3 regions of the Bacillus sp. GB_SG_008 genome follow, and region 2 is predicted to be linked to each of the others. Evidence: riboswitches for the same ligand, from Rfam matches in the RefSeq annotation. Region 2 holds a riboswitch; each other region holds the start of a gene.
The links. Region 2 has a riboswitch for lysine ahead of ACTDJC_RS20245 (amino acid permease). Riboswitches for the same ligand answer to the same signal wherever they lie in the genome.

Region 1: another riboswitch for lysine. It lies ahead of ACTDJC_RS07995 (aspartate kinase); the one in region 2 lies ahead of ACTDJC_RS20245 (amino acid permease).
Region 3: another riboswitch for lysine. It lies ahead of ACTDJC_RS15860 (amino acid permease); the one in region 2 lies ahead of ACTDJC_RS20245 (amino acid permease).

Annotation. Positions count from the first base shown of each region.
Region 1 is NZ_JBPZSK010000003.1:45,673-56,941, reverse strand. It holds gene asnA (aspartate--ammonia ligase) at 1-806, shown strand, start outside; gene ACTDJC_RS08000 (hypothetical protein) at 1,157-1,480, shown strand; gene ACTDJC_RS07995 (aspartate kinase) at 2,031-3,260, opposite strand; lysine riboswitch at 3,495-3,682, opposite strand; gene ACTDJC_RS07990 (DoxX-like family protein) at 3,896-4,804, shown strand; gene ACTDJC_RS07985 (DUF4166 domain-containing protein) at 4,809-5,438, shown strand; gene ACTDJC_RS07980 (YndJ family protein) at 5,426-7,054, shown strand; gene ACTDJC_RS07975 (MFS transporter) at 7,189-8,457, shown strand; gene ACTDJC_RS07970 (GYD domain-containing protein) at 8,647-8,937, shown strand; gene ACTDJC_RS07965 (PepSY-associated TM helix domain-containing protein) at 9,406-10,800, shown strand.
Region 2 is NZ_JBPZSK010000011.1:17,053-28,321, forward strand. It holds gene ACTDJC_RS20220 (ABC transporter ATP-binding protein) at 1-1,597, opposite strand, end outside; gene ACTDJC_RS20225 (ABC transporter ATP-binding protein) at 1,594-3,348, opposite strand; gene ACTDJC_RS20230 (hypothetical protein) at 4,173-4,352, shown strand; gene ACTDJC_RS20235 (hypothetical protein) at 4,746-4,925, shown strand; gene ACTDJC_RS20240 (hypothetical protein) at 4,989-5,372, opposite strand; lysine riboswitch at 5,830-6,009, shown strand; gene ACTDJC_RS20245 (amino acid permease) at 6,142-7,560, shown strand; gene ACTDJC_RS20250 (ABC transporter permease) at 7,796-8,995, shown strand; gene ACTDJC_RS20255 (manganese efflux pump) at 9,378-9,950, shown strand; gene ACTDJC_RS20260 (GNAT family N-acetyltransferase) at 10,175-10,714, opposite strand; gene ACTDJC_RS20265 (N-acetyltransferase family protein) at 10,809-11,269, opposite strand, start outside.
Region 3 is NZ_JBPZSK010000005.1:407,018-418,286, forward strand. It holds gene ACTDJC_RS15815 (IclR family transcriptional regulator) at 1-338, shown strand, start outside; gene pxpB (5-oxoprolinase subunit PxpB) at 338-1,045, shown strand; gene ACTDJC_RS15825 (biotin-dependent carboxyltransferase family protein) at 1,042-2,040, shown strand; gene pxpA (5-oxoprolinase subunit PxpA) at 2,037-2,792, shown strand; gene ACTDJC_RS15835 (DUF969 domain-containing protein) at 2,820-3,515, shown strand; gene ACTDJC_RS15840 (DUF979 domain-containing protein) at 3,517-4,479, shown strand; gene pcp (pyroglutamyl-peptidase I) at 4,494-5,141, shown strand; gene ACTDJC_RS15850 (NAD-dependent protein deacylase) at 5,211-5,954, shown strand; gene ACTDJC_RS15855 (iron-sulfur cluster biosynthesis family protein) at 6,238-6,540, opposite strand; gene ACTDJC_RS15860 (amino acid permease) at 6,651-8,120, opposite strand; lysine riboswitch at 8,229-8,422, opposite strand; gene ACTDJC_RS15865 (sulfite exporter TauE/SafE family protein) at 8,729-9,628, opposite strand; gene ACTDJC_RS15870 (VOC family protein) at 9,977-10,780, shown strand; gene pdxR (MocR-like pyridoxine biosynthesis transcription factor PdxR) at 10,900-11,269, opposite strand, start outside.

The DNA.
Region 1 (11,269 bases), on a different contig from region 2:
TTGATATGCTGCATTCAGGAGAAGAGTTAGAAATTGTACATTCACTAGCAAAATGGAAAAGATTTGCCCTGCATGAATATGGATATGAAGCTGGTGAAGGTTTATATACAAACATGAACGCAATTCGCCGTGATGAAGAACTTGATGCAACGCATTCCATTTACGTTGATCAATGGGATTGGGAAAAAATTATTCAAAAAGAATGGCGTACAGTAGATTACTTACAAGAAACAGTACGAACAATTTATGGAATATTCAAAGATTTAGAAGATTATTTATTTGAAAAATACCCGTTCCTTGGTAAATATTTACCGGAAGATATCGTATTTATCACATCTCAAGAGCTTGAAGATAAATATCCAGAATTAACACCGAAAGATCGTGAGCATGCGATTGCGAAAGAATACGGTGCAGTCTTTATCATCGGAATTGGGGGGGCGCTGCGCTCTGGTGAAAAACATGATGGACGTGCATCTGACTATGATGATTGGAAATTAAACGGAGATATCTTATTCTGGCATCCAGTGCTGCAGTCTTCATTTGAATTATCATCGATGGGAATTCGTGTTGACAGCAAATCTCTTGATGAACAATTAACAATAAGAGGGGAAGATTTCAAACGTGATTATGATTTCCATAAAGGCATTTTAGAGGGCGTGCTTCCACTTACAATGGGCGGTGGCATTGGACAATCAAGAATGTGCATGTACTTCTTACGCAAAGCACATATTGGCGAAGTTCAAACTTCTGTATGGCCAGATGACATGCGTGAAGAGTGCAAAAAGCAAAACATTCACTTGTTCTAAAAAGAAAACAAGGGATGCAATTGATAAATATACTATGATTAGAAGAGGATACTATGTCCAGTATGAGGGCATATATCCTCTTTTTTCATACATCTCATACTACATACCTAGAGATTGAAACTGTAGTCTAACATGTATATAACGATAACGGAACAAGTGGTCATTTGTTAAGAAGGGGACGTAGGTCACAGCGGGAGGCGTAACAAGGTGCAGGAAGTGAAAATTTATTGACATAAAACCTGTTATTGGTAGTTAGTCTGCCTAACTTTAAAGGAGAATAAGCTCCTTTATTTTTTTAAAACATAGCATGTAAAAGACTATGAAATATTTATAAAAAAGTAGGTGGAAACATGACATTAGATTCTCAACGTATTATAGCCTTCCCAGGAATGGGTATGGGTGGCTTCCCAGGAATGGGCATGGGTGGTTTCCCAGGAATGGGTATGGGTGGTTTCCCAGGAATGGGTATGGGTGGCTTCCCAGGAATGGGCATGGGTGGTTTCCCAGGAATGGGCATGGGTGGTTTCCCAGGAATGGGCATGGGTGGCTTCCCAGGAATGGGCATGGGTGGTTTCCCAGGAATGGGCATGGGTGGCTTCCCAGGAATGGGTATGGGTGGCTTCCCAGGAATGGGCATGGGTGGTTTCCCAGGAATGGGCATGGGTGGCTTCTAAGTAATGGTTATACCAATTATGCTATAACCTGGATGTCTAATAATTTATATCAAGATATAAATGACAATGGGTAAAGTTAACCTACGCATCAATCCATTAGTGGAAACTTATCTATTGCCATCTAATAACTTACACAAGCTTTCTTACCTTATCTAAAAATCAAGGCTGATCCTTTTTTATCCCGCATTAACGGGCAGTAAGACCCCCACATCAAGATTCAGAGAGAAGCGAGGAAGATAGGTAGGGGATAACTGCCCGTAAAAGCCCGATTGGTTCAACTAGCCATCAGTGGGAGATGAAAAAACTCTCCACTAATGGAAGTTTCACTTTATTACTTCACAATTGATGAAAAAAACGTTTTTTTAAGTAATAAAGTAAACATCGCAACAAATACAGCTAAAAACCTTTAATACATCCAGTCTTTCTTTACTAAAGGAGGCTTGAGTTTGAGAAAAAGAAAAAAGGAGAACACATGACTAATATGTGTTCTCCTTTATTTTAGGGATATTTTTGATGTAGGTCTTGATAACCTCTCCATCCCTTGCTTCATTTAATTTACTGATACGAGAGGCTCAATTTTTGCCATAAATGATTCATGAAGTGCTTCCACACTTTTTACTAAGTTAAGGCGACCAATAACAACAGATACTTTAATTTCAGATGTACTTACCATTTTAATATGAATATTTTCTTCTTGTAACGTTGAGAACATTTTAGCAGCTACACCTGGATTAGATACCATGCCCGATCCAACAATTGATACTTTCGCTAAATGGTTTTCATATTCTACAGATTCATAGTGCATAGTTTCGTGATTTTCTTCTAATACCGCTAGTGTTTCCTTTAAGTCATTTGAATGAATAGAGAAGGATAAATGTACAGTTCCTTCATTTGTAATACTTTGAATAATAATATCTACATTAATATGAGCGCTTGCTAATGTAGAGAAGATTGTGGAAAGACCATCTGGTTGTAAACCTTTAATTGTTACGCGTGTAATATTGTCTTCAAATGCAATGCCTTTTACGATTGATTGTTGTTCCATGTTACATTCTCCCCTTACGATTGTTCCGTTTTCTCGTTCCATACTTGAGCGAACTTCTAATATAACGTTATGATTTTTCGCGAATTCTACTGCTCTTGGATGAAGCACACCAGCACCTAGGTTTGCGAGTTCTAGCATTTCATCATAGGAAATTTCATCTAATTTGTAAGCGTCTTTTACAACGCGTGGATCAGTTGTGTAAACACCTGTTACATCCGTATAAATATCACATTTTTTTGCTTGTAATGCTGCAGCTAATGCGACTGCAGTTGTATCAGACCCGCCGCGGCCGAGCGTCGTAATTTCTTGTTCTGCACTTAATCCTTGGAAACCAGCTACAACGACAATTGATCCTTTTTGTAAATGAGATTGAATACGATCTGTATCAATGTCGGTAATTCTTGCGCTGCCGTGTACAGATTCGGTTGTAATACCTGCTTGCCAGCCTGTTAGTGAAATTGCAGCATAACCTTTCGCTTGCAGAGCCATTGTTAATAAAGAAATTGAAATTTGTTCACCTGTTGTAAGTAGCATGTCCATTTCTCGTTTACTAGGTTGATCTGTGATGCCAGCAGCTAAAGATACTAATTCATCTGTATTATGTCCCATCGCGGAAACGACCGCTACAATTCCATGTCCTCTTTCATATTCTTCAATGACTAAATCCGCAACATGTTGAATACGTTCGATACTTCCAACGGATGTACCTCCAAATTTTTGAACAATAATTTCCATCATGAGAGCCCACTTTCAATTTAATATTGGTTAATAAATTAGGAAGAATGTTGTTAAACATAAGATGGGAAATATAGATCCCTTTCATTCCTGTAAGTTACCGAAAGCAAATAAAAAAACACCATCTCAAATAGGTGAGGATGGTGCTGTTACAGGAAAAAGGAAACAGAAAACGGAGCTAATAAAAAAACCGCCAAAAAAGAAGACGATCATAAAGAAACATGATCTCTCTTTTTTGTAGATAGCTCTTCATATATACACCGCTGTATATATGACAGTTCTGTTTCTATTCGAAAACAGCCCCAATTCATATGCTCAGAGAAACATATAAATTTCGGCAACTTTTCCTTTCTTCTAAGCTCATGGACAATCTCTGTGTCTCCTTTAGAATACTCATAAAAGTTGCAACCTCTATCTCACGTCGTTCGGCGAGAGTGATTGGTTGTATGAAGTTGTTGGTAACATTTGTTCCATAGTAATCAAAATGGTGAGAGAAATCAAGTGGGTTATAAAAATTCAGAAAATTAAATCTATTATAATATGAAATGAAAATGATATAAAATATGTTTAAAAGAAGAAGTTATAACAATATTTTGAAAATATATTAATTATATTATACGGATGGAGCAGTGTGGATGAAAAAACAAAAACCTATTTATGTGCAAACTGAAATAGAAACAACAATGAATGAACTTTGGAAATATACACAAGATCCAAAGATACATACAGAATGGGATGCGCGGTTTACAGAAATATCGTATTTAGAGAGAAAGGAAGGCGAACCGCAGCGTTTTTTATATAAAACAAAAATTGGTTTTGGACTTGAAATTGCTGGAGAAGGAGAATCAATAGGAGAACTACAAAAAGAAGATGGGGGACGAATCTCTTCACTGAACTTTTGGACAGACAGTAAGCTTTCGTTGATTACGGTAGGAAGAGGCTATTGGAAGTATACACCGAATGGGAACAAGATTCGCTTTGAAACGCAGTATGATTATGAAACAAGGTTTGGAAATATAGGGGGATTTATAGATTCATACATATTTCGTCCGTTATTAGGATGGGCAACTGCATGGAGTTTTGATGCTTTAAAACTGTGGTTAGAAAAAGGATTTCATCCACGTTTATTATTGAAAAGAGCTGTTACGTACTATTTTGTTTGCTTTTTACTTTCTTTTGTGTGGATTTATCAAGGACTTATTCCGAAAGTTTTATATACTCACCCGGAAGAGGTACGAATGCTTTCTAGTCTTATTGGTGCAACTGATAATGTTGCATGGATTATTAAAATGATTGGCTTTTTGGAAATCGTGTTTGGAATCGCATGGTTGATACCTTTCCAAAAGAAGAAATTGTTTTTCATTCATATTATTATACTATTGGCATTGACAGCTGCAGCAGGATTCACAAATATTGATAGTTTTATACAACCTTTTAATCCAATTACTTTAAACATCATGCTAATTGGATTCTCAATAATCGGTTATGTAAATAGTAATAATTTACCGCAAGCAAAACATTGTAAAAGAAGCAGAAAGGGGTGAGAATTTGTCTTCCATTTACGAAACATTATTAGGAGAATCCTATCATCAGTTACATCCAAAATTACAGAAACGTTATGCAATTACAGAAAAATATAGTTTTGTAGGAGAAGGAAGGATGGATGAAATTACAGAAGGCTCAGTTGCTGTAAGAATGTTTTTAAAAGTAGCAGCAAGATTCCGGATGTTCTTTTCAGAAAGAGGGGAAGAAGTACCGTTTATCATTCAGAATACTGCAGAGAAAGATAGTAGAGGAGAGGTATTTGTAAGATGGAATCGGATGTTTCTATTTGGTGAAAAAAAGCGTTATTTTAATGCTGTTATGTATTTGAATGATAAACAAGATGAAATTGTCGATTATTTCGGTGAACCACATTTGCTCGTATCGACGCTTGCGTTTCATGTTGATGCAAAAGGAGCGATTTATATTTCATCAAAAAAACAATGGTTCTACTTATGTGGAATGAAAATTCCATTGCCAAGGTTTTTATATGGAGAGGCAAAGATTATAGAAAGTTATGATGATGAATTAGATTGTTATCGGATTTATGTACAAGTGCAAAATCCGATATTAGGGCCGCTTTTCTCTTATAAGGGGACGTTTAGAGAAAGGGATGTAAATATATGCGAAATATAATAATCGGTCTCCTCTGTTATGTCATTTTTCTCATTTTAGAGTGGCCAAAGTTACATCCTGTTGAATCGATTATATTATTGTCAATTCTTCTATTTATCCCGATGGCGTTTTCTATTGTAGATAAGAGAAAAAGAGATGGAGATGAATTATTCTGTTACAAACTTGCAGTATTTATTTATCCAATTGCAGCGATAAGTGCGATGCTTGCTTTTGTAACAAACCATTTTCTATTTGCGATAATTTGGTTCATATATACGGGTATTGTAGCATTATTTGGTGTATGTAGATTATTAGAAAGAGGATGGAAACCGCTAGAAGAAACAGCGATTGATAGTGGATTTATGTATTTATTTTTAGGCGGCTTTTGGTTCTTTGTTTCTGTAGCAAACATACCAATTATGCAGTTTAGTTCAGATATCGTCTTACTCACAGCAGCTCATTTTCATTACTCTGCTTTTCTACTTCCTTTATCTGCGGGTTTGCTAGGGAGAAAGCAACAAAAGAAAAGTAAATTATATACGATTGTTATGTTTATTATCATCATCTCTCCGATGACAGTTGCCATTGGCATTACCTATTCGAGAATATTCGAGTTTTTTGCGGTGCTACTCTATCTTATTTCGCTCTATGTTTACGGCATTTTTGTATGGAAAACAAAATTTACATCTATAAGTGCGAAAGTTCTTCTTATCATTTCGTCTAGTACACTTATGGTGACTATTCTTTTCTCTCTTTTATACTCATACGGGAATTTCAGAGGAATGATGACTATTTCGATTGTACAAATGGTTTGGATTCATGGGGTTGTAAACGGAATTGGCGTGGCATTACCTGCTTGTATGGGGTGGATGATCGAAAAGAATGATCCGAAATACATTCATTATGGAAAAACAATGAGTCGTATTAAAGGAAAGATGAAAATTGGAGAGAATGTTTTATTGGAAAATAAGCTAATAGAGAAGAACGAATATACAGGTCTTATAAATAAAATGATAGATTTTCATAGTAAACAGTTTAATCCAAAAAGTGTATCACCGCTCATTATTGATTTTTATGAGAACACGAAAAACTATGAATTAAAAGCAACTATTTATTGGTCACGTTGGTTTCAAACATTTGCCTTTCTTTATGAAAAAATAAGTCGACGTGTGCAGCAAATTCATTTAGGAATGGGAAATCGGTTAGAGGTTATGCATGGAGAGATTGTCTCTATAAAAGATGAAAAAGACGGTAGAAATGATGTCAGAGCATGGATTCGGAAAAACGAACAGAAAGAAACAATCTTTGTCGCGCTCTACTCTCAGCATGAACATACTGGAGAAACATACATGAATATTGCGCTGCCATTACCATATGCGAATATGACTGGAATGTTAAAACTGCGTAATGATAAGAAAAATCTTATCATTACGAGTCGGTTACGGAACAGTACAAAAGGGGATGAGGGGATTTATTTACATAGCCGCTTTTTTACGATTCGCTTACCGTTAGCTGAAACGTTTGTGATAAGAGAGAAGGATAAAATCACGTTAACAGCACATCATCAAATGTGGATGTTTGGTGTGAAGTTTCTTGAGATTGATTATGAAATAGAAAAAACGATTGCTCGAAAATAGCAATCGTTTTTTTATTGCTAGATAATACGATATAAAATACAAAAATTAATAAAATTTGAATCTTTAGAAAATGATCACATTTAAATGTTATAATGGAATGCGGTATTGTTTTATTTTAGGCAAGGAGGGGACATATGCAAGGAGAGATAGAGATACAAGAACAAAAAAATTCAAATTATATAAGTAATTTATTATTACCTATTACAAAATCACGTCATTTTACTTTTTTATGGATCGGGCAGCTCTTTTCAGTTCTTGGAAGTTCTATTACAATGGTTATTCTTCCGGTGGTTGTATATACATTAACAGGCTCGACAGTCGTTATGGGGATGACAATGACGATGTATATGTTTCCAAACGTACTTATTTTACCATTTTCAGGATTAATTGTAGATCGTATTAATCGTGTTAAATTGATGTTATTTACTGATATTGTTCGAGGGATATTAATGATAATGCTAGCAATTCTCATGTTTACTGATACTTTAACGATCCATATTTTATATGTATTAGTAGCAATGTATGGTCTTATGGAAGGATTATTTCAACCAGCCTATTCAGCAGTTCGAGCAAGAGTGTTTGTGCCGGAAATTCGGAATGCAGCAAACGCCTTAACGCAGATGAGCAGCCAAGGTGTACGTTTAATTGGTCCGGCACTTGGGGGTCTCATTGTCTCCATCGCATCAGCAGGTATCGGTTTTGGATTAGATGCATTGACTTATTTGCTTTCTTTTATATGTTTACTATTTTTGAGGGATTTGACAGCAAAAAAAGTGCAAGACAGGGCAGATAATAAAGTGAACCTAAAAAAAGATTTCATTGAAGGAATTGTAGTATTAAAAAGCCATCCATGGTTATGGATTACAATTTTAGCATTTTCGTTTATTAATATTTGTCACGCGGGTATTGTAGTCATCTTAATTCCTTGGTTATTTAATATTCATCATCACTTTGAACCTTTTGTTTACGGCCTCGGAATGGCATTTTCTGGCGGGGGTGCTGTTGTTGCTGCTCTTGTTTTTGGAGGGAAACAGAAGTGGCATAAACGTGGTTTATTGGCGTATGGTGGTGTTTTAATTAGTGGATTGGCGCTCTTAATAATGCCTTTTGTCTCATGGACACCAGCATTAATTGGATTAATGGCTATTGAAGGGTTTGGCATTATGATTTTCGGTTTAATTTGGGAAACGAGTTTGCAAGAACTTGTGCCGGAAGAAGCGTTTGGTAGAGTTGTTAGTCTCGATATGCTTGGGTCCTTTGCGCTATTACCGTTAGGGTATTTGATAGTTGGATGGTTGGCCAATATAATTGGTGGTATTTTGACTATCATCATTTTAGCGATTGCGGCTATTGTAGTGGTCCTGTCTGCTTTATCTGTTCCGAGTATTCGTCAGTTTGATTGATGTTTGTTTATATGCCCTTTCTAATTAAAATGATTAACAAAGAAGAAGTGCATCATCATGTAGTACCTTTAATGGGAAGTATGTAAAGTAGAAGGAATTCACCTGAGGAGAATGATAATTTAATATTTTTGTTGAGTAATGAATATAGTCTTAGCTGTTTTTATTCCTATTAAATAAGAGGAGGTTCTTATGCAAAAATATATACTTCTAGCAAAGTTTAATCGTGAAGGAAATGTAAATATAAAAAATATTAGTGAACGTTTTTCTAATTTACATAAGAACTATGAACGATTCGGTGGACGTATTTTAACTGCTTATGCCATTGTAGGTGAATACGATATGGTTATCACTTTTGAAGCACCTGACATATTAGCAGTAAAGAAAATTGATTTAGCGGGCAAATTACCAGGGATGGTGGAAACGAAGATTTTTCCACTATTGGATATGGGCGAATTTCAGCAACTAGTAACAGAAATCTAACTTGTTAGATATGATGTTTTTTCAAGAACGACTAAGTTGGTTTACATTTTCTATATTGGCTTCTTGTATTGTTAGGATTACGAGTTCTTTATGCTGAGTGAAGCCAATATTCCTTATGAAGAAATTTTAAAAGATTAACTAAGTAAGTAACATGTATGGATTTATTATAGAGGCGCCTCTCTGCATAGTGAGAGGTGTCTTATTTTTTGCTTTGAACAGTATGTAAATTTATCCAGAATTAACTAGGAGTAAGCGCCTTATCTCAAGATTGAGAGAAAACAAAGCAGATAGGTAGAAGGTGAGTACCTGTAACCCGCTCTATTCAAAGTTTCACGAAAAATTACAAATAAGTTTGAAAAATTCTCACAAAACCTTCACATATGTTCGATATATTAAAAATCGGAATTATAATCTTACATGTTTATACGAAAAGGGAAGAGCAAGTATCATTTAGGGGGAAAACAGAACATGTTTGCAAAACGACAAACGATAAATCATTCTGCAGAAAAGTATGCAGCTCAGTCGGAAGTTTCAAAAGCGCAATCTTTATATCGAGCTGTATGGCGCTGGCATTTTTATGCTGGTATTATCTTTGCGCCTTTTGTAATCTTATTGACAATAACGGGTATTATCTATTTATTTAAACCGCAAATTGAAAACATTATATACAAAGATTATTACTATGTACAGGCTGCAAAAGAAAAATTGACTGCTGAAGAACAAATAGAAGCAGTCAAAAAAGCGTATCCCGATGCTTCCGTTATAAAGTACAAGCCATCCTTTGTATCAGATCGTTCAGCAGAAGTAGGAATTACAAATAAGGAAGGTGCAATGACGGTATTTGTAAATCCACACAATGGAAGAATTTTAGGGGATTTAAAGAACGAAGAGAAATTCATGAGCGAAGTGGAGCGGATGCATGGCGAGCTTATGATTGGAACGACAGGAGATCGTATTGTAGAAATGGCTGCCTGTTGGGCAATGATTTTGTTGATTACCGGTTTATATTTATGGTGGCCGCGCAATAAAAAATCAATCTTTGGTACATTGATTCCAAGATTCACTAAAGGAAAACGGACGATGTTACGTGACTTACACTCCGTTCCGGCTTTCTGGTTCTCACTGTTCATTTCTATATTCATAATGACGGGACTTCCTTGGTCCGGGTTATGGGGAGATTATATTAATAAAATCGCAACGACTACAGAAACGGGATACCCAACAGGACTATGGGACGGTAATTTGCCGCAGTCGACTGTTCCGTCTAAAGCGGTGGCGGATGTACCTTGGGCAGCAGAAAAATTACCAGTTCCGGAGTCTAAGGGAAATAAAGCAGCCTCTCTTACAGTGGCAGACATTATGAAAATAGCAGAAAAAAATCATTTAGAGGATGGATATTCAATCACATTCCCTAAGGGAGAAAAAGGTGTGTATACAGTTTCCGTTAAGCCTGATAAACCGGAAGGGGAAGCAACTTTGCACATCGATCAGTACAGCGGCAAAATATTGGCAGATTTACGTTTTGCGGATTATGGAATATTGGCTAAAGCGATTTCTATCGGGATTGCGCTGCATGAAGGGCATTATTTTGGCCTAGCAAATCAGTTGTTGGATCTTGTAATCTGTCTTGTATTAATCGGAATTGCTGTAACAGGTTGCATGATGTGGTGGAAACGCAAGCCGTCTGGTACATTAGGTGCGCCTTCTTTGCCGAAGAATTTCAAATTAATGAAAGGTGTAGTAGTTCTTATTATCATACTGGGGATTTTATTCCCGCTAGTGGGCATTTCGTTGCTTGCGGCTTTGGCGCTTGATTGGCTAGTAATAAAGAGAGTGCCAGCTTTGAAAAAATGGTTTGGTTAATATAGGTTAGATTATTGATAAGGTAAGGGGAAGGATATGAAAAAGAAAATCTTTTTATACACAGTAATGAGTGCTTTATTAATACTTGGTGTATACCTATATATAGATCATAATAAAACACAAGAAACAAAAGCTATATCTACGCCGCCTTGTCATATCAACAAGTAGAGTACAGAAAATAGTGAATCATTTTAAGGGAAAATAAGAAAGCCCACTTGCATTTGCAAGTCGGGTTTTTTATTTATCCCGCATTAATGGACAGTAAGACCCCCACCTCAAAATTCAGAGGGAAGCAAAGAAAATAGGTGGGGGATAACTGCCCGTAAAAGCCCGATTGGTTCAACTAACCATCAGTGTAGGAGGAAAAAAATCCACTGATGGAAGTTTCACTTTATAAAAGTTTTTTTGAAAAAACTTTTTTGACCCCCTTAAAAATAATGTTCCTTACGAAATAATTATAGGTGGAAGC
Region 2 (11,269 bases):
GTTCCTTCGAAATTCGTTCTTGCTCTAAACTCACATTTGAAGCAACAGTTCCTGTAAATAGGAATGGATCTTGCAGTACAATTCCCATATGCTCACGAAGTGCTTGTTTTGAGATGGCCTTTATATCATATCCATCAATCGTGATGTTCCCTTTTTGAAATTCGTAAAACTGAAAGAGTACATTCATAATCGAGCTTTTTCCTGATCCGGTATGACCAACTAACGCAATCGTTTCTCCTTGCTTCGCTTCAAAGGAAATGTTTCGCAGAACTTCATCTTTCCCGTTATAGGAAAACGAAACGTTATTAAAACGAACATTTCCTCGTAAACGCGGAACATGCTCTTCCTGCACTGCTTCTCCCTTTTCATCTAACAATTCAAACACACGCTCTGCCGCCACGCGCGCTTGCTCTAAATTTGCTAACTGATTCACCATGTTTGTAATTGGTGAAAATAATCGTGTTAAATAATCAACAAACGCGTATAGCACACCTAATGAAATCATCCCTGCTGCACTTAATGATGCGCCGCCAAAATGCCAAATCACACCTGTAAACGCAATATTGCGGAGCACCCCTACTAAGTTATGAGAAGTCGCTGCATTTAAACTTAAAATTTTATTTTGATACATATAATACTCTTCATTTAGCTGTTCAAATTCCTGTTTTACTGCACGTTCTTGACGAAACGCTTGAATAACAGGCATTCCTTGAATGGATTCATTGACCGTTCCATTAATATCCGATAACCGTGAGCGCATTTTATGATTGTACACAGATGCATACTTACGGTAAAAAATAGCCCACACACATAAAATTGGAATAAGGATTAAACACATGAGCGCAAGCTTTACATCTAATAAGAACAAGGCAATAAAAATACCAATGATGTAAATAAAACTAGAAAAGAATGTCGATAGTACTGTTACATATAGCTCTCGAATCGCCTCCGTATCATTTGTCACACGAGAAACGATTTTCCCGGCCGGCAAATGATCAAAGTAACGAATCGGCAATGTTTGAATGTGAGAAAACACATCTTCTCGCATAATTTGAATAATTTTATTCGCTGCTTTTTGTAAATAAAATTGTTTTCCGTATGCAAAGAGGGATACAACAAGTAAAAGAGCTAAATATCCGCTGCCAAGTAAGAATAGCCGTTTTATTTCTGGTTGATAAAACGAGAAAATTTCCTCCCCTGTAAGCTTAGTCCCCTTATATACTTGCACCGCTTTCCCTTTCTGAATTGTAATCATATTCCCCTTGACAGAACGCGTTCCTTCAAGGGAAACTTTATTAGGAATAAAATAGTAGTCGCGGCCAATTTGAACAATGCGAACCTCTTTTCCTTTCTGTTCTCCTGCTTTAAACCGATCGCCTCGCTTATACCAAGCACCGTTATAAAAAACAGTATCGTCTCCTTTTATCGTTTCGTGCCAAGGCTTTTCAATCCCTACGATATGTTCATCAATCATCGTTTTCGCAACAAACGGACCAGCTAATTCAGCAATAACAAAAATAAATAACATCGCTAAAGCTATCCCAATCGTTGCTTTTACTTTCATTGCATATTGAAATAATCGTTTTCCAACGCTCATATTTTCACCTCACCTTCTACTTCTTCCCCTTGTTGCCTTTCAAATTGCTCTGTATACCAACCGCCCTTTTGAATCAGCATGTTATGCGTTCCTTCTTCAATGATTTCACCATCATCCAACACGAGAATCCAGTCAGCATGCTCCGTAGCAGACAGACGATGCGTCGTAATAATCGTCGTTTTCCCACTGCGTTCTTTCCGGATATTTTCAATAATCGCCGCTTCCGTTCTTGCATCAACAGCTGATAACGAATCGTCTAAAATTAAAATTCCTGGATTTTGGATCACTGCTCGTGCAATCGAAATACGTTGTTTTTGCCCGCCAGATAGTGATACACCTTTTTCTCCAACAAGTGTTTCTAATCCATCTGGCAAAAATTCCAAATCTTTCTTGAAAGCAGCGATTTCAATGGCCTTTTGCAACTCTGCTTCACTTGCTTTCGGGTTTCCAAATAAAATATTTTCCCGTGCTGTTTTCGAAAAAAGAATGTGTTCTTGCGGAACATATCCAATCCAACTTAATACATTATCAATGTGTATATTTTGCAGCGATACACCGGATACTGTAATTTCACCTGTTCCTAGTGGATACTGGCGAAGAAGCTGCCGAACGAGCGTTGTTTTGCCACTTCCCGTTTTCCCAACAATCCCAAGTGTTTCCCCTCTATTTAACGAGAACGAAACGTTTTTCAAATTTAATTTAGAGGATGTTGGATACGAAAAGGATACATCTTCAAAATCAATGCAGTCTGGCTGATGTACACGTGATGGTTTCTTTACATTTTTTACGTCTTGCTTATATGTTAACGTTTCATTTACACGATCAAGTGAAGCATTCCCGCGCTGCATAACGTTTATCAGCTCACCAATCGCAAACATCGGCCAAATCATCATACCAAGGTACACGTTAAACGATACAAGTTCCCCAATCGTTACCTCATTTTTAAATACTAAAAACGCTCCGTACACAAGGCCAATTAAATAACTTATCCCAACAAGCATTTTCACTGTCGGTTGAAAAAGTGAATCAATTTTTGCGACTTTCATATTCTTTGCATACACATCTGTTGTTAACGTATTAAATCGCTTCTCATCTTCTCTTTCCTGTACATAAGCGCGAATGACACGTACACCTGCAATCGACTCCAGCACTTTATCGTTCATATCTCCAAATGCATCTTGTGCAACTGTAAAGCGCTCGTGTAATCTCTTTCCATAAGCACTCACTGCATACGCCATAATCGGAAGCGGCAATAAAGCAGCGAATGTTAACTTCCAACTAATCGAAAAACCCATCATAAGCACAATTGTGAGCATATATAAACTCGAATCAACGAGCGTTAAAATACCAAATCCAGCTGTCATGGCAATTGCTTTTAAATCATTCGTTGCCCTTGCCATTAAATCACCTGTACGATTTCTTTGATAGAAAGTTGGCGTCATCTTCAGCAAATGCCCCATAAATTTGGAACGCATCGTTTTTTCAAGCACAAATGCGCCGCCGAATAAATGATATTGCCATACATAAGAAAGTACATAACCAACAGTTGTTGCTCCCAGTAACATCCACACATAATTCATAATCCCCGCGTTTGTTAAATCCCCAGCTTTTATATCATCAATCGCCAATCCAATTAGTTTTGGCGGAATAATCTCAACCACATTGACAATAAGTAAACAACAAATGGCAATGCTATACCTTTTCCAATGCGTTTTAAAAAACCATGTTAATTTTTGTAATACAGAAAACAATCTAACCTCTCCCTTCCTGTTGCTGTTTAAACATTGACTCATTATCCGCTATCCAGCGTCTCCGTTTTTACCATTCGCACCTCATACTTTTCCATCGTCATTCCTTCCTTTCTCCATTTCATTTATTATTGAAACTATACAAATGTATAGGAACAATCTAAAAAAAGAGACAAAAAAAGGCATACCGTCGCTTTGACGATATGCGAAAAACGCATAAAAGCGTACGTCACGACACACGCAACGTACGCTTTCCTTTTCAACTAAAAAGAAGCGTTATTTGTCCGTAGAGGTTGCGTGATGATATTTATTGTTTTCATTGTGTAAAACAACTGAGCCAGTCATATATACGATTACAATCATCACGCACACCTCCTTTTTCTTTTATTTTCCATTTTTAATTGTATAATTTTAAAGACTTTTCTGTCAATTGTTTTTTTATTTTTATGGAAAAAGATTATTAAGCAAAAGAACGTCCCCGAAATCGCTTTTAAAAATATTTCGTTTGGATTTTTTCAAACCTCATACAATCACCATATACCTCACTCTTACAAGTCACTATTTTTAGGAGGACTTAGCATGACAATTAGCATTTACTATTAAGCTCTAGTGTGGGTGCACAAGGTATTCGTAAAGGTCTTGAATCTATGACGCATGAAAAAATAACAAGATTAAATTTAATGTAAATCTATAAAGGTAAGTAAAAAACAGTTTCTACTTACCTTTATATTTTGTAAAAATAGTTACTAACACTACATTTTCTCATCACAAACTCTCTATCACTTTCATATATATATATTAACTTCTGATAGGGAGGTGGTGGTCACATGGCAACATTAAACGGCTTAGTAGAAGGTGACAAAATCCGCGTTTTCTCAGCAGGACGTGAAATCGATGGTCAAGGTGTTTTCCTTCGCTTCGAAGGAAACTTCCTAGTCTGGGTGGACAACCATGCTAATATAAATGTTACAAGTTTAGATACAATTAGCATTAGTAAAATTTCCTAATTACCTATAAAGAAAATATTCTAAATCCTTTTCACTAAAAGAAGATGAGTCTATATCAAAAGAGGTCATATAAAACCTTTTTGAATAGGCTCTTTTTTATAATACGTTTTACACTTTTTATATGACTAATGGTTAAATACAAAACATTAACCATAACAAATGGCTCTGTTCAGATTAGCGGACGCATAAGGTATTCGTAAGAATCTTGAATCTATGACACGTGAGAAAATAACAGTATTGAATGTAATGTAACTCTATAAAGGTGAGTAAAAAATAATTTCTACTCACCTCTATATTTTATAAAAATAGTTGCTAATACTACACTTCTCTCGCACACACTCTCTATCATTTTCATATATATATATTAACTTCTGATAGGGAGGTGGTGGTCACATGGCAACATTAAACGGCTTAGTAGAAGGCGACAAAATCCGCGTTTTTTCAGCTGGACGTGAAATTGACGGTCAAGGTGTTTTCATTCGCTTCGAAGGCAACTTCGTAGTCTGGGTGGATAGCAATGCTAATATAAACGTGACAAGCTTAGATACAATTAACATTCGTAAAGTTTCCTAATTGCTCATAAAGTGTTCTAACTCCTAGGACAAAAAAAGCAAAGTCTATTTCAAAAAGAGTTATTTAAACCCCTTTTTGAATAGACTCTTTTTTTATAATATTTTTTACACTTTTTATATGACTAATGGTTAGATTATAATCAACGTTAACCCAATATAACCATTCGTTTGTACACTCAATAAAGATCCCCTCTGTACGTGTCTCCCCATCAAATACTTCTATCTTATCTCCTAATGAAAAAAGAGGCGGCAATGCACTCTTTTCTGTTTTTTTACTTAAATTCTTACTTAAATTCTTTTGTGTATCATAGAGGAGTCTCATACATCGTTCTAAAGAAGCTGCGAGCTCTTCATTTTGCTTTTTTAACTTCTCTACTGCACTTGGCTCCTGGTGCCTATGAATTTCCTTCCCACATATAAAGCAGTTTCTCTTAAACCAGCTCTCCATTCACTATCCCTCTTTATCTCGCTATTTATGGACAGTAAAACTTCCACCAAATTTTTAAGGAAATAAAGTGAAACTTCCATCAGTGGGGGTTTTCTTCATCCCCCACTGATGGTTAGTTGAACCAATCGGGCTTTTACGGGCAGTTATCCCCACCTATCTTCTTTCCTTCTCTCTCAATCTTGAGGTGGGGGGCTTACTGCCCGCGAATAGCGGGATAAAGCTACCCGTAGTTCAACTAGCCGTCAGTAAGGGACGAAAAAAAACTTACTGATAGCATCTTTGCTTTATACCTCATTTCATATACATATTATATGATGCGAAGCCTTAAGTTGTTTCACTATCTTAAACATACCCTATTCTCACAATAATCTGATTATGTTTATTTGCATTGACGAATAAAAAGCCATTTGTTACCCTTGGTTATGTTAACTTTATACATAAATCCTCATTCGTATCTCGGTGAGGTAGAGGTTGCAATTATTAATAGTATGATTTAGGAGATGTGTGGCATCGCTGATCAAATCGGAAAGGAATAGTTGCCGAAGCAAGAAGCATCCACAGCGCTTTCTTGCTGGGCCTGCATTAAATAAGTGCAGGACTGTCACAGGCTTTTTGCTTGTGGAGAGCTATCGAGAGGTATGTCCGCGGGTTTCTTAATAAGATTGAAAAGCGCGTGAATATATACGCGTTTTTTTGTTTTGTTTGGAACTTCAAACACATACATATCTCCTCGCTTGACTTGGTTATACTAATTTTGGAGGTAGTTTCTATGCAGCAAAAAAAATGGGGCTTTTGGGTACTTACTGCATTTGTAGTTGGGAATATGGTTGGGGCAGGTATTTTTATGATTCCAAGTACATTAGCACAAACGGCCAGCCCTCTTGGTGTTACATTAGCTTGGTTAACAACAGGATTTGGCGTATTAATGCTAGCTCTTGTTTTCGGTAATTTAGCAATTCGTCGTCCTGATTTAACAACAGGTCCGCAAAGTCATGCTTACGCGCTCTTTTCTTCACAAAAAACAAAAAAAATGGCGGGTTTTAGCATCGTATGGGGCTACTGGGTTGCAAACTGGGCAAGCAACGTAGCCATCATTACATCATTTGCTGGCTATTTATCACTCTTTTTCCCAATTATGAAAGATACTCACGTATTGTTTTCAGTTGGAACTTTCAACATTGAAGTTGGAAAATTGATTACGTTCTCCATTTGCACCATTTTATTATGGGGTACCCATATGATTTTGGCAAATGGCGTAAATGGTGCCGGTAAATTAAACTTTTTAGCAACAGCAGCGAAAGTAACAGGATTCCTTCTCTTCATCATTGTTACATTATTTGCCTTCGAAGCTTCTAAACTTGGACAATGGTATACGCCAATCGTTGATAAAGAAGGCATTTCACACGGACTGCTATCGCAAATAAACTTAGCAGCCTTAACAACACTTTGGGCCTTCATTGGTGTCGAGTCGGCTGTATTATTATCAAACCGTGCTGTTTCACCAAAAACAGTAAAACGTGCAACTGTTACCGGCTTACTACTAACAGTTGGTATCTATTTAGGAATTACCATCTTAACAATGGGTGTTCTTCATATAGATAAACTACAAGCATCTGAACGACCATTAGCGGATGCATTAACTGCAGTAATGGGTCATAACGGCGGAAAATTAATGGCGTTGCTTGCACTTACTTCTCTATTTGGATCCATTCTTGGTTGGGTTTTATTAAGCTCAGAAGTACCGTATCAAGCAGCAAAAGAAGGATTCTTTCCATCCTTCTTCACAAAAACCAATAAAAAAGGAAGCCCGATTCATTCGCTTCGTTTAACAAATATTATGTCGCAAGTGTTCCTATTCTCAACACTATCCGGGTCAATTGCCCAGGCGTATACATTTGTTATTACCGTTTCAACACTTGCCTATTTAATCCCATATCTCGTTTCTCCAATCTTCCAGCTCAAGCTTGTTATCACAGGTGAAACATACGAAAATCAAAAGGGTTCTCGTATGGTGGATGGAATCATTGCTGCGATTGCTCTTATTTATGCACTATGGGTTATTAAAACTGGCTCTTCTGATATGAAAACATTCCTGCTTGGCATTGGATTATTTTTAGTTGGATTTGCTTTCTATCCATTAATGAAACGTGACGAGAAAAAAGAAAAACAAAACGAGCAAGTTGCCTAGCTAAAGGTAACTTGCTTTTTTATCTTGTTAACGGGTAGCAAGAGAAACACTACCCTGCTTATAATAAAGTGAAAGTTCCATCAGTGGGGGTTCTTCCTCCCCCACTGATGGTTAGTTGAACCAATCGGGCTTTTACGAGCAGTTATCTCCCACCTATCTTCTTCGCTTTTCTCTGCATCTTGAGGTGGGGATTTTACTGCCCGTTAAAGCGGGATAAAACAAAGGAGTGATCTCAGTGACAATCGAAACACTTTGGAATGACCGTTTTCAGCAACATCTACAAAAAATCACGATGTACTTTGCGCGTATTGCAAGCGGGCTTATCTATAGCTTCCTTCTACTTCTTTGTGTAGGCGGCTATTATTATGCAAAATTTCTTCGTTCATTTCCATCTGAGTCTGTTGCATTAACCATTGTGACGGTTTTACTTACAATTGCACTCACTCGTTCTCCAATTCGTACATTTTTACAAAAACCAGATATCCTATATCTATTGCCAATAGAAGAAAAACTCGCATATTATTTTAAACGCTCTCTTTTGTACAGTTATATCATTCAGCTCTTTCCATTATTATGCGTAGTACTCATCATTACACCTCTCGCGCAGCAATCGTTACATACAACTCCTGCTTTTTTATGCGGAGCCTTTGTCATTCTTGCTTTTATAAAGTGGTGGAATATGTATTTGCATTGGACATATAGAGGAACCGAATCTATTTCACACTGGTTGCTTATCAGGATATTCTGTAATGCAGCCATTACATATACAATGTTTCAATTCACTTCCATTATGATTGTAGGAAGTATACTACTTTTCATAACGCTCTTATTTTTATATACGATTAATAAACGAAAACGGCACATTCATTGGGAATATTTAATAGAGCAAGAAGAAAAAATGGATATGCGCTTTTATCAGTTTATTCATTTCTTTACAGATGTGCCGCAAATAAAACAGCAAGTAAAACAAAGAAAATGGCTGACTGTTTGGATTGAAAGACTACTGTATCAAAAGCGATCTCCTTTTTTATATTTGTATAGTTTATCCTTTTTGCGCGCGAACGGTTACCTTGGCATCTACATACGATTGACTGTAGTAGGATGCATTGTTTTATACTACAGTCCTACGTTCATCGGAAAAGGAATCATTGCGTTATGTATCCTATACATAACCGCTTTACAACTTCGCGCCCTTTGGAATTATTTTTCGGGAAATAGTATTGTAGCATTATATCCAGTTTCACTTAAAGAACGAAAACGCGCTTTTATTACGCTTGTATTTCTAGTAACGATCGTGCAGCTAACGTTCTTTTCAATTATGGTTCTACTTAGTACTGGTTATCTCTTATTTACGTTATTACTACTAGTTGGAAGTATACTGTTTATTCATTTGATTGTTCTAAAAAAAGCAAAAACATATATTTCTACTTCATAAGTCAAATGATTTACGAAATTCCCCATTCTTATTTAAATCAGCTATATGGCTACTATCGCAAGACTGCGCATAGTAGTCTTTTTCTATTTTTCTAGGCACCAATTCCATAAAACCTTCATATAGATAAGAACAAATTGATCCCCCAAGGGAATGGGAAGAGAAAAGTTCAGTGGGAGTTGGAGGCTCACTAACTGATAAAGTGAAACTACCATCAGTGGACAGTTTTTTCATCTCCCACTGATGGAAAGCTCTCACCAATCGGGCGCATGCCAGCAGTTATCCCTCACCTATCTTCCTCGCTTCTCCCTGAATCTTGAGGCGGGGGTCTTACTGCCCGTTAATGCGGGATAAAATTTCCACTTTATTCTTTGGAGGTTTTCCTATGCATTGGTTATCCATTTTACTTATCGGAATCGGAGCAAACTTAGATAATTTAGGGATTGGTTTATCTCTTGGAATGAAAAAAGTGCACATTACAGCAATGGCTAATCTCTTTATTGCTATTATTTCTATGTTTGCGGTATATCTTTCCGTTGTAGCCGGTTCATTCATTTCGCAATATATATCTAAAGATGCCGCAAATATAAGCGGTAGCATTCTTCTTATTAGTCTAGGTGCATGGACTATCTTATCAGAATATCTATCACGTCCTTCTCCTGTGCTTCAAAATCCAGAGCAAGCAGACAAAGATGAGAATAATACAATTTCTTGGAAAGAATCTTTTTACTTAGGAATTATTTTATCTCTCAATTGCATTACGATGGGTTTTGGTGGTGGAATGAGTGGACTTTCCCCAATTTGGACTGCAGTATCTGTTGGATTCTTTTCATTCATTTCCATCATGATTGGTTCGCATTCTGGATATAAGCTGTCACAAACATTCATTGGCAAATACTCAAATGTTTTATCCGGCCTTTTACTCATTGTAATTGGTGCATATGAATTTTTTGCATGACCAAAAAATAAAAAGAATCCATTTTGGTCAAAATGGATTCTTTTTATTTCGAACATTGCCGAAGGATCTTTATCCCTCATTAACGGGCAGTAAAGGATGGAGAAGATCGAGAAGAAAACTGCCCGTAAAAGCCTGATTGGTTCAACTAACCATCAGTGAGAAAAGCGTCACTGATGGAAGTTTCACTTTATTTTCTGTCGAAGCGCCGATATATTTGGTTAAACTTATTTAGTAGCAGTAGTCGGAAGCAAGGAGTAAACATTCGTATCATACGGCACATTATTTTGATACATATAATTTCTAAGAACGCCTTCATTCTGAAAGCCTAGTTTTGTTAGTAATACATTAGATGCTTTATTTTCTGTAAAAACAACCGCTCCAATACGAGTTAATTCAAGCTCATGAAATCCATATGATATAACTTTTAAAGCAGCTTCAGTGGCATACCTTTTTCCCCAATGTTCAGGTAAAAGTGCATAAGCGATTTCAGCTCTCTTATGTTCGGAAGACCAGTCATGAAATCCAATCGTTCCAATAATCCCTTCTGTTTCTTTTATTTCAATTCCCCATTTTATTCCTCGTTTTTCTTTGTAGTTATTAAAAAAATTCCTAATTATATTTTTCACCTGTTCTAGATCTGTTAATGGATTTTGCCCATAGTAACGTAATACATCCTCATTCGAAAAGCAATTCAATATCCCTTGTGCATCATCTTCTATTAGCTCTCTCAAGATTAGTCTTTCTGTTTCTAGTATAGGAAACATTCTCCCACTCCTTTTTATCTGCCTTCAACATCTGCATGTATCACTTTAGAATTAGCGCTTCTATTTTTGTGTGCTACACTTATCACGATATAGTTTATCCATTAAACCTCCCCATCAAAATCGTATTATAGTAATTCCCATCCGATAGCATTTTGTCATTTTTCAAGATACCCTCTACTTCAAAACCGTATCTTTCATAAAGGCTTTTAGCTTTCTCGTTCGTTTCAAGAACATACAAAGTGATTTTCTTAATTCCATGTAAGTCTGCCCAATTGACAGATTCTTTTAAAAGGTTCTTTCCAATGCCATATCCCCAATATTCTTGTAATATGCAGACACCAAATTCTACTTTATGAGATGTTCTTTTCAATTTGTTCCCTTCACACCTTGAAAAACCTACAATTCTTCCATTCACTTCGGCTACTAAAAATAGATTACTAACACTGTCTGTATCCTCTTTAATGATCTTTTTAAAACCAGCTTCATCTATGTATGCTTCACCTTTTTCTCTATCTAAATTTTCTGTTTCGCCATCTATTTGTAATCGTACTTCAG
Region 3 (11,269 bases), on a different contig from region 2:
ATTTTTCAAAAGAAGAACAAGAAAATTATATAAAAAATACAACACTTGTTGCACTTGCAAAGGGCACGGTTACAGACGAAAATGAACTACGTGATATGCTACAAACTGCAAAGAATAACGGTTATACCATTAGTTATTCAGAACTTGAAAATCATACAGCGGCGATAGCTGCTCCAATTTTTGGAAGTGATGGTATGGTAGTTGGTGGTATGAGTATTTCAGGACTAGAAGCTGAATATGATGAACCAGTAATTATAAAATGGATTGAAAATCTTACTCAAACAACGAAACAAGTATCAATAGAATTAGGATGGAAAGAAAAGAAGGTAGGGGAATAATGAAATTTTCAGCACTAGGTGATCAAGCGATTGTCGTTACATTTGGACAGAAAATCAATATGGAAATTTATGAGCAAGTACAATCTTTATTTGAGGCATTACAAAATGCACCGTTTGTTGGGATGCTAGAATGTGTTCCTTCTTATACATCTGTAACAATTTATTATGATCCCTACACATTGTATAGGGAGAAAAAGATAAATGATTCGCCGTATGACTATGTTTGTTATCATGTGCAGTCACTTTTACAAGGTGAGAATTATAAGAAAATAAAAGAATATGAATATATATCCATTCCAGTTTGTTACGGAGGGGAATACGGTCCTGATTTGGAAGAAGTAGCAAAGTATCATAGGTTAACAATAGAAGATGTAATTCGTATTCATAGTGAATCCACTTACTTTGTTTATATGCTCGGTTTCACACCAGGGTTTCCTTATTTAGGAGGTATGCCGCAGCGGATTGCAACTCCACGAAAACATACACCGCGATTAAAGATTCCAGCTGGATCTGTTGGAATCGGTGGAAGTCAAACGGGTATATATCCACTTGAAACACCAGGCGGATGGAATATTATCGGACGCACGCCGCTTTCTTTATTCCGTCCTCAAAAAGTACCGCCTACTTATTTACAAAGTGGTATGTATTTACGTTTCATCCCCATAACAGAAACAGAATTTCAACAATGGGAGGATGAGAATGTATGAGCATAGAGGTGCTACAACAAGGAATGTTGACAACTGTACAAGATTTAGGAAGACATGCATATCAACAATACGGTGTACCAGTTGGCGGAGCGATGGACACAGTTGCACTTAGAATTGCAAATATGTTAGTTGGAAATGCAGAAGGAGAAGCCGGATTAGAAATTACGATTATTGGGCCGAAACTGTTAATTAAGCAGACGACATTAATTGCAATTGGCGGTGCGAATATGGAACCACTTTTAAATGGAAAACGAGTTCCATTGTGGCGCCCGGTATTAGTAAAAGAAGGAAGTATGCTTTGTTTTAAGAAAATTCAGTCAGGATGTAGAGCATATGTAGCATTTGCTGGTGGAATTCATGTTCCTGATGTAATGAAGAGCAAAAGTACGTATATGCGAGCTAATTTAGGCGGATTGGAAGGTCGTGCTTTACAAAAGGGTGATCAATTGAAAATAGGTTCACCTTCTCTTTGGGCAAAGCGTGTTATACAGGAACTTGAAAATGAAAAACGAGATACAACGATGTGGGGAATAAACTCTAGTTGTTTACCAAACTATCATCATTGTCCAAAGATTCGTGTCGTGGAAGGATTAGAGTTTGAAAAGTTTACGGAAGAGAGTCGTCATTCTTTTTTTACAAAGCAATTTAAAGTTTCCAATTATGCAGATCGAATGGGGTATCGCATAGACGGGGAGCAGGTAACGGTAGAGGGAAAATTAGAGTTGCTATCAGATACTGTGACGCATGGGACAATCCAAGTACCACCTGAAGGACAGCCTATTATATTAATGGCAGATCGTCAAACGACAGGTGGATATCCGCGAATTGCCAATGTAATTTCAATTGATATACCGCTGCTTGCACAATTAAAGCCAGGAGATTATCTTTCGTTTTCGAAAATTTCAGTATTAGAAGCGCAGCAGCTATATATAAAACAAGAACAAACTATATATCTTTTAAAAATGCTCATTAAGCTGAAAGGAGAGAAAGCATGAATATAGTGGATTTAAATTGTGATTTAGGAGAAAGTTTTGGAGTATATAACATAGGAAATGATGATGCGATTCTACCTTATGTTTCATCGGTAAACATTGCTTGTGGATTTCATGCTGGTGATCCTTTAGTTATGCATAGTACTGTTGCAAAAGCGCTAGAACACAATGTTTCAATAGGTGCACATCCAGGTTTACCAGATCTTATTGGTTTTGGAAGAAGAATGATGCATGTTTCATCAGATGAAGTGCACGATTATATGATTTATCAGATCGGGGCATTAGATGGATTTATTCGTGCATTGGGTGGAAAAATGAATCATGTTAAACCGCACGGTGCGCTCTATAATCTAGCAGCAGTAAATTCAGAAATCGCAGATGCTATTGCAAAAGCTATTTATAAAGTAAATCCAGATCTTCTTTTATTTGGATTAGCAAGTAGTGAATTTTTGCGTGCAGGAGAAAAATATAATCTTCGTGTTGTACAAGAGGTATTTGCAGATCGAACATATCAAAGTAATGGGACCTTAACAAATCGTGCAGAATCGAATGCATTGATTACAAATAAAGAAGATGCGATAAGACAAGTATTGCAAATGGTACAGAAAGGTAATGTTCAAGCTGTTGATGGGACTATCGTTTCAATTGCAGCGCATACAATTTGTATTCATGGGGATGGCGTGCATGCTGTTGATTATGCGAAAAGCATTTACAATGCACTGCAGCAAGCACAAATTAACATTTGTGCACCGTAACACGTAAAAAAGATAGGGGGGTTATATATGGTGAAATTGATTGGAATTTTACTTGTAGCAGTTGGTTTTTTATTTCGATTTAATACATTGTTAGTTGTTATGGTAGCTGGAATTGTAACAGGGATGGTATCCGGTATGTCATTTCACGAAGTGATAAGTTTATTTGGAAAATTCTTTATAGAAAATCGATATATGTCCATGCCAATTTTATTGACACTTCCGGTTATTGGAATTTTAGAGCGTTACGGATTGAAAGAACGAGCAGAAGCACTGATTACAAAATCAAAAGGAGCAACGACGGGACGCGTTCTTCTATCGTATTTTACTATTCGCGAAGCAACTGCAGCGATTGGGCTTAACATTGGAGGACATGCGCAAGCAGTAAGACCACTTGTTGCACCGATGGCGGAAGGGGCAGCGCAGGCTCGTTACGGAAAACTTCCAGAGAAGTTAAAAGAAAAAATTAAAGCGTCCGCAGCGGCTGCAGAAAATACAGCGTGGTTCTTTGGAGAAGATATTTTTATTGCAACAGGTGCTATTTTATTAATGAAAGGATTTTTTGATTCTGTCGGCATGCATGTTGGTGTGTGGGATATGGCACTTTGGGGAATTCCAACAGCAATTTCTGCATTTATTGTAAGTTGGATTCGTTTTCGTCAAATTGATAGACATATAGACGACGTTATGAAACAAGAAGCGAATCAAAATAAGGAGGCGATGTAGCGTGAAATTAATTACACTTGATACAATTTATTATCTACTTGGTATTATTGTTGCTTTTATTGCAATTCGTGTTGCTTTTGATCGTCAACATCCGAACCGTTTTGGTTCTAGTTTGTTTTGGGCGTTGTTTGCTATTACATTTTTATTTGGAAATATTATTCCCTCGTTTTATGTCGGTTGTCTCGTTTTAGTTATGGTTATTTTAGCATCATTAAACCAAGTAACAAAATCAAATGAACAAGAAGCACCAGTAGAAGAGCGTGTAAAACATGCCGCAAAATTAGGAAATAAAATTTTCATGCCAGCTATATTAATCCCTTTGTTTACTATTATCGGAACGCTCACTCTTGGGAAACTCAAGTTTGGAGATATATTTGTTGTGGATCCTGAAAAAGTAACACTAATTGCACTAGCATTAGGTGCATTAGTTGCCCTTGCTTTTGCGATGGCTATTACAAAAGCAAAAGTGACAGAGCCAGTACAAGAAGGGAGCCGTTTACTACAAGCGGTCGGATGGGCCGTTATTTTACCACAAATGCTTGCTGCTCTTGGCGGTATATTTGCTAAGTCTGGAGTTGGACAGGTAGTGGCGGATTTAGTTGGACAAGTATTGCCGACTGAATATCCATTCGTGGCTGTCATGGCATATTGCTTAGGAATGATGTTATTTACAATGGTAATGGGAAATGCGTTCGCTGCTTTTGCTGTTATTACAGGGGGGATTGGTTTGCCTCTTATTGTTCAAATGCACGGAGGAAACCCAGCAATTATGGCAGCGCTTGGTATGTTTGCTGGTTATTGCGGTACATTGTTAACGCCGATGGCTGCTAACTTTAACATTGTTCCGGCAATGTTGTTAGAGCTTAAAGATAAAAATGCTGTTATTAAAGCGCAAGCGCCAGTTGCCGTCGCTATTTTTATAATTAACATGCTTGTTATGTACGTACTTGTATATCGATTTTAAAGGAGGGAGGATTGATGAAAAAAATTTTATTAACAGGATTTGAACCATTTGGAGGAGAAAAAATCAATCCTGCTTGGGAAGTTGCTAAACAACTTGATCAAAAGAGAATAGGTGAATATACAATCGTTAGTAAACAAATTCCTACTGTTTTTCACACATCCTTACAAATGTTAGAATTTTATATTGATGAAGTAGATCCAGCTCTTGTGGTGTGTATTGGACAAGCAGGGGGACGTTCCGATATTACAGTGGAGCGCGTTGCAATTAATGTAGATGATGCAAGAATTCCTGATAATAAAGGAAATCGGCCGATTGATATACCAGTGATTGAGGATGGTCCAGTGGCGTATTGGTCAACACTTCCCATAAAAGCAATTGTGAAGCAACTTCGTGAAGGGGGAATTCCAGCATCTGTTTCCCAAACAGCAGGGACGTTTGTCTGTAATCATCTTTTTTACGGACTTATGCACATATTAGCAAAACAGAAAGATCATATTTCTGGTGGTTTTGTACATATTCCGTTTTTACCAGAACAGGCGAGTGCATATCCTGGACAACCGAGCATGTCGCTTTCTAACATTACAAAAGGAATAGAGCTTTTAATACAAACAGCTTTGGAAGTAGAAATAGATATAGTAGTAGCAGAAGGTACAACGCATTAAGAGAAAATTTCCAAGTTGCTGCATATGCCTGTTATAATGAAAGAAGAAATATACATAGAGGTGAATGTTGTGCAGCATTATGGAGAAGTGCGTTCTATCATTGACAATGCTAAGAAAATTACGGTGTTAACTGGAGCGGGTGCAAGTACAGAAAGTGGGATACCAGACTTTCGATCAGCAAACGGTTTGTATGCGGATGCAAATGTAGAAATGTATTTATCAAGAGGATATTATAATCGAAACCCGAAAGATTTTTGGAAACATTATAAAGCAATCTTTCAAATTGAAACATTTCATCAATATAAACCGAACAAAGGACATACGTTTATTGCGCAGTTAGAAGAAAACGGAAAAGATGTTGTTGTTTTAACACAAAATATTGATGGACTTCATCAACTGGGCGGGAGTAAACGTGTCATTGATTTACATGGTACACTGCAATCTGCTCATTGTCCAAAGTGTCGTACGAAATATAACTTACAATATATGATTGAACATGAAGTACCGCGTTGTGAGAAGTGTAATTTCATTTTAAATCCTGATGTTGTGTTATATGGAGACACATTGCCTCAATTTCAAACAGCCGTTGAACGCTTGTATGAAACAGATGTATTACTTGTTATGGGAACATCATTAAAAGTACAGCCTGTAGCATCATTCCCGCAAATAGCAAAACGAGAGATAGGGGCAACGACGATCCTTATTAATGACGAGCGGACAGGACAAGAACCGTATTTTGATTATACGTTTCATGAAACAATAGGAGAATTTGTGGATGGATTTTTAGCAGGTGGAGCAGACAAAGCAGAGTAAATGAAACTAAAGCTAAAGAAGTTTATGCCAAAGTGGTTTTAAAGGGATATATAGTGCCCAACTAGCGAATGTATTAACCTAAGAGAATAAGAAGCAGTAACAAGTAACGCATGGTTGTTTCTTTTATCCATGCGTTACTTGTTCTTTTATTTAGGAATCAATATACAATAAGAGAGTTGCTTATTATGAAAATCGAGTTTTTTATCCCGTAAAAGTCCGATTGGTTCAACTAGCCATCAGTGGGGGATGAAAAAAACCCTACTGATGGAAGTTTCACTTTATATTATTTTTTTAGCGATAAACCATAAACAATCGTTTCACTTGGTGTTGTAATTTTAAAGCCTGTGCTGTAATCTAGCGTCATTGTATTTCCGATATAATCTTTTGTGAAGTCATCGATTTGAATAACAAGCTGTTCGTCTTCAAATACGACATCTTTTGCATGATATTCATCGACAATTAAATCGATATTCACATAGACAGTACAAGTGTTGCCTATACTTCCTTTTACTCTAATAATTGTTTTACCTTCGTTTTGTAATTGTTGCAGTTTTTCTTTTGCTGTATTTGTAACACGAATATTCATGTAATCCCTTCCTTTTCTTAAATTCTCATTCTATTATGGCAAAAATATAATAAACCGGCTACTCGGACACATAAGAAAACCTATCAACTTTTGTTGATAGGTTGTTATTTTTAAAGCTCACATTTATCTAGTGGAATAACTTTTGTTTTCTTTGTAAATTTATAACCTAACCAAAGTATTAAGAAAAGAGGTAAACCAATATATGAAACGAGTACACCGTTCCAATCAATAGATTTTCCCATAAATGCACCGTAGTTTTGACCAAGAATAACGATTAAACATAATACAAATGCAAAGATTGGACCGAATGGGAACCATTTTGCTTTATAGGGTAAGTCATTTAAGTCTTTTCCTTGTGCAGTGTATGCTTTGCGGAAACGGTAGTGACTAATTGCAATTCCGATCCAAGCGATGAAGCCTGACATACCAGAAGCATTTAAGAGCCATACATAGACCACACCATCACCGAAGAAAGAAGCTAAGAAAGCAACACATCCAACTAATGATGTTGCAATCAATGCATTTACAGGTATACCACGACTATTTAGTTTTCCTAAAAATTTAGGTGCTTTACCTTGGTTTGCTAAATCCCAAAGCATACGTGCTGATGCATACATACCAGAGTTACCAGCAGACAGAACAGCTGTTAAAATAACGGCGTTCATTACTGATGCCGCAAAGGCAACACCTGCTTTCTCGAATACAAGTGTAAATGGACTTACTGTTACATCACTTGCTGCAAGGCTTTTGTCTGTATATGGAATGAGTAAACCAATTACAAGAATTGCTAAAATATAGAACAGTAGAATTCGCCAAAAGATGCTGCGAATTGCTTTTGGAATATTACGTTGTGGATCTTCAGTTTCACCAGCCGCAACCCCTAATAATTCTGTTCCTTGGAATGAGAATCCAGCTGCCATAAATACACCAATGATTGCCATGAAGCCACCGTTAAACGGTGCATCTGCAACTGTGAAGTTTTTGAAACCAACAGGATCTCCGCCCATAATACCGAAAATCATAAGAAAACCGACAATTAAAAAGGCGATAACAGTTACAACCTTAATAAGTGCAAACCAATATTCAGCTTCCCCAAACCCTTTTACAGACATATAATTTAAAAGAAACATAATAGCTAAACAAATAGCACTCCAAATAAGGGAAGGTGTATTTGGGAACCAAAACTTCATAATTAATGTAACTGCAGAGAGTTCAGCAGCAATCGTGATGGCCCAGTTATACCAGTAGTTCCAACCTAATGCAAATCCAAGAGCTGGATCGACAAATCTTGTTGCGTATGTGCTAAATGATCCAGCTACAGGCATGTACGATGCTAATTCTGCTAAACTTGTCATTAAAAAATATACCATAATACCAATTGCAGCATAGGCGACGAGAGCACCGCCAGGACCAGCTGAGTGGACAACACCACCGCTTGCTAGGAATAAACCTGTTCCAATTGTACCACCAAGTGAAATCATTGTAAGATGGCGGGATTTCAATCCGCGTTTTAGTTCGTTATTTGTTTGTGCAGATTGATTTGTAGACGTAGAGGTAACTTTTGTAGTTGCGCTGTTCATTTTCAACACTCCTTTTCTTGTAAGATAGGAAGGAGCGGGGGGAATTAAAAAAAACCGCCAAAGGACTTTAGCGGAGCATTTCAAAAATAGCCACCCCATCATACCTTCCGTTAAGATAGCGCCCCACGTTTACACGGTAACTTTGTAAACGTGACAGTTCTGTTCCTATTCGAAAACAGCCCCAGCATATACTTCCAGAGAAGAAGTATAAACTTCGGCAGCTTTTCCTTTCATTCGGAGTTATTGACGTTCTCTGCGTCTCGTCCGGATTACTAATAAAAGCCGCAACCTCTACCTCATCGGATTGATGAGGATTTTTTCTATTGCTATGATTTTTAATATATCGCAATTGTAATGAGTTTCTGAGAATATTGCAAGGATTTTTTTGTAGAAAAAAAGCGAAAAAGAATGGCTATTTTAGAAAAGCGCTTTCAAAATTCATCCCGGTCCTAAAAAATATGTAATAAGTAACCTCTTGATGAAAAAGGTTATACAATAGTTTCGCATTGTGTTTCAAAAAATCCTTTAAAATTTACAGAAAATTGAGACAAATAAATTTCGACAAAATATATTGTAGAAGAGGAGACTAAAAGAAAACAAGCTTCCCTTTATGGGGAAACTTGTTTTTGTTTGTTATATACAATTTTTTTGTTTGTCTGTTGTGATTGATTACGAGTCGTAATAATCAGTGCAATTGTAACGACAAGACCTGTCACAATATAAGCAAGAAAAATTACGCTTTGATTTACTTTAAAAGTTGTTAATAGCGTACGGATATTGGTGAAAATAATGAGTCCTCCGACAAGAACTCCAAGTAAATGAGAAGGAACAATTCGTACTAGCCACGCAGCAATTGGTGCTGCAATGATACCACCAAGCATAAGAGCAAACACCCAAAACCAACTGACTTGTTCCCATCCAAGAGAAATGAAAAATCCAAGTGTGGCAGCTAATGAAACAGGAAATTCACTCGTATCTACAGAACCGACAACTTTTCTTGCTTCATTACCGCGTGCAAGTAAAACAGGAGTAGTAATTGGGCCCCAACCGCCACCGCCTGTTGAATCTACAAAACCTGCAAAAAGGCCAAGTGGGATTAATTGCTTACCAGACAGGCGTTTATTATTTGTTTGAACAACTTGTTTTTGTAAAATAAATCTTAATAAGATATATACACCTAATACGAATAAAAATACTGAAATATATGGTTTAATTAAATTTCCTGGTAAGTTACTTAAAAAGCAAGCACCTACAAAAGCGCCAATTGCACCCGGTAATGTCAGTCTTGAAACGGTATATTTATCGACATTTCCAAAGCGGATATGTGAAATACCAGATGCGGCAGTTGTAACAACTTCGGCTAAATGAACAGATGCTGAAGCGACCGCCGGTGCAATTCCAAACATGAGTAGTAATGAGGAAGATGTTACCCCATAAGCCATTCCCAAAGCTCCATCAATGAGTTGAGCAAAAAAACCAATGATGGCAAAGATAATTAATTTTTGCATGTTTAATACCTCCGTTTATAATAAAGTGAAATTACCATCAAGGACTGATGGTTAATTGAATCAATCGGGCTCTTACGGGCAATAATCCCCCATCTATCTCTTTTGTCTTCTCAAAATCTTAAGGTGGGGTCTTGCTGCCCAAAAGTAGCGGGATAAAATAAAAAAGGCTCCTTTCTCTAGTGAGAAAAGAGCCTTTGGTTTTCCAATCAGCTTTATCATATTCTAATTTTTTTTATTATAATACATATTAATCATATAAATCAACTATGTTTTAAATAAAATTTTGAATTGCCAGAAATAAACGAAAAGTAATACACTAAAAAGGATAAAGGTAAGGATGGTGAGGAGATGTTACAGTTTGATCATCTTGTTCACGTAATTCAATGCTCTCCAGCTGAAGCAATAAAACAAATGAAGATACTCGGATTTCATACAGTTCAAGGAGGAGAGCATACGAATTGGGGAACATATAATAGCTTATGTTATTTTGATTTGGCATATATTGAGTTTTTAGCAGTTCAGAACAAAGAAGCTGCAAACAGAGCAGAGAACCCTCTCATTCAGCAAACTGTTCGTAAGTTGCAAATGGGGGAAGGGATGCTTCAAGTTGCACTGCGTACAGAACATATAGAAGAACTTGCTAAGAAATTCTCTGAAAAGGGATTTCATATAAATGGTCCGCTGGAGGGAAAACGTTTAAGAGATGATGGAACTCTATTAAGCTGGAAAATGCTATTTATTGAACAGGAAGCTGATGAACCTAGATTACCGTTTTTTATTGAGTGGGGTGAATCGGATGAAAAAAGAAGAGCAGATTTACAGAAAAAAGGAGTGATTTCATTTCATGACAATAATGTAACTGGAATGAAAAAGGTATTCTATACTGTTAATAATGTAAATGAAACAAGCAAACTATGGAAAGAGTTATTGCAAATAGAAATGAGTACGCCAAAAATAGATAAGGAGTGGAATGCTGTATTTCGAAGTTTTTCTCTTGGGAAAATAACAATTCAACTTTGTGAACCAATAGGGAATGGAGTAGTTCAGAATCAATTACAGAACTGCGGGGAGGTACCATTTGCTGTAGAGTTTCAAGGCGACAAGGAGAATACGAGTGTATATCAGATATCGAATGGTATGTACATATTTTAAGAGGAACCAAGGTGAACGAAGTAATAAAGCAATTAGCAGAGCATACAAATTGGCCGGCAATTGTCCAAACAAAATTTTGGTATAAATCGAAAGGCTTCCAATCGTAATGTTGGAAGCCTTTACGAATAACAAAAGTTGATTGCTTTTTGAAGTCGAAAGATCCCTTCAGTAATATAATTTATATTTACTTTTCCATATGATAGACGAATATAATCATCTTTTGCACCAAAAATACTGCCGGGCATAAAGGCCACTTGTTGTTTTAAACTTTGCATAATAAGTTGTTTCTCTTGAATAGGTTGTTTTAATTTTCCCCATATGTAAATTCCGCCTGTTGGTATAGAAAATGAGAGTTCTTTCTGAAGTGAGCATTGCAGTGCGTCTGCTAATATATTTCTTTTTTGTAATAGTTCATAGCGTAACTGTTGTAAATGTGTTTCAAATGGAACTGTTTCAAAAAATTGTTGTATAAGCCATTGCGGAAAAATA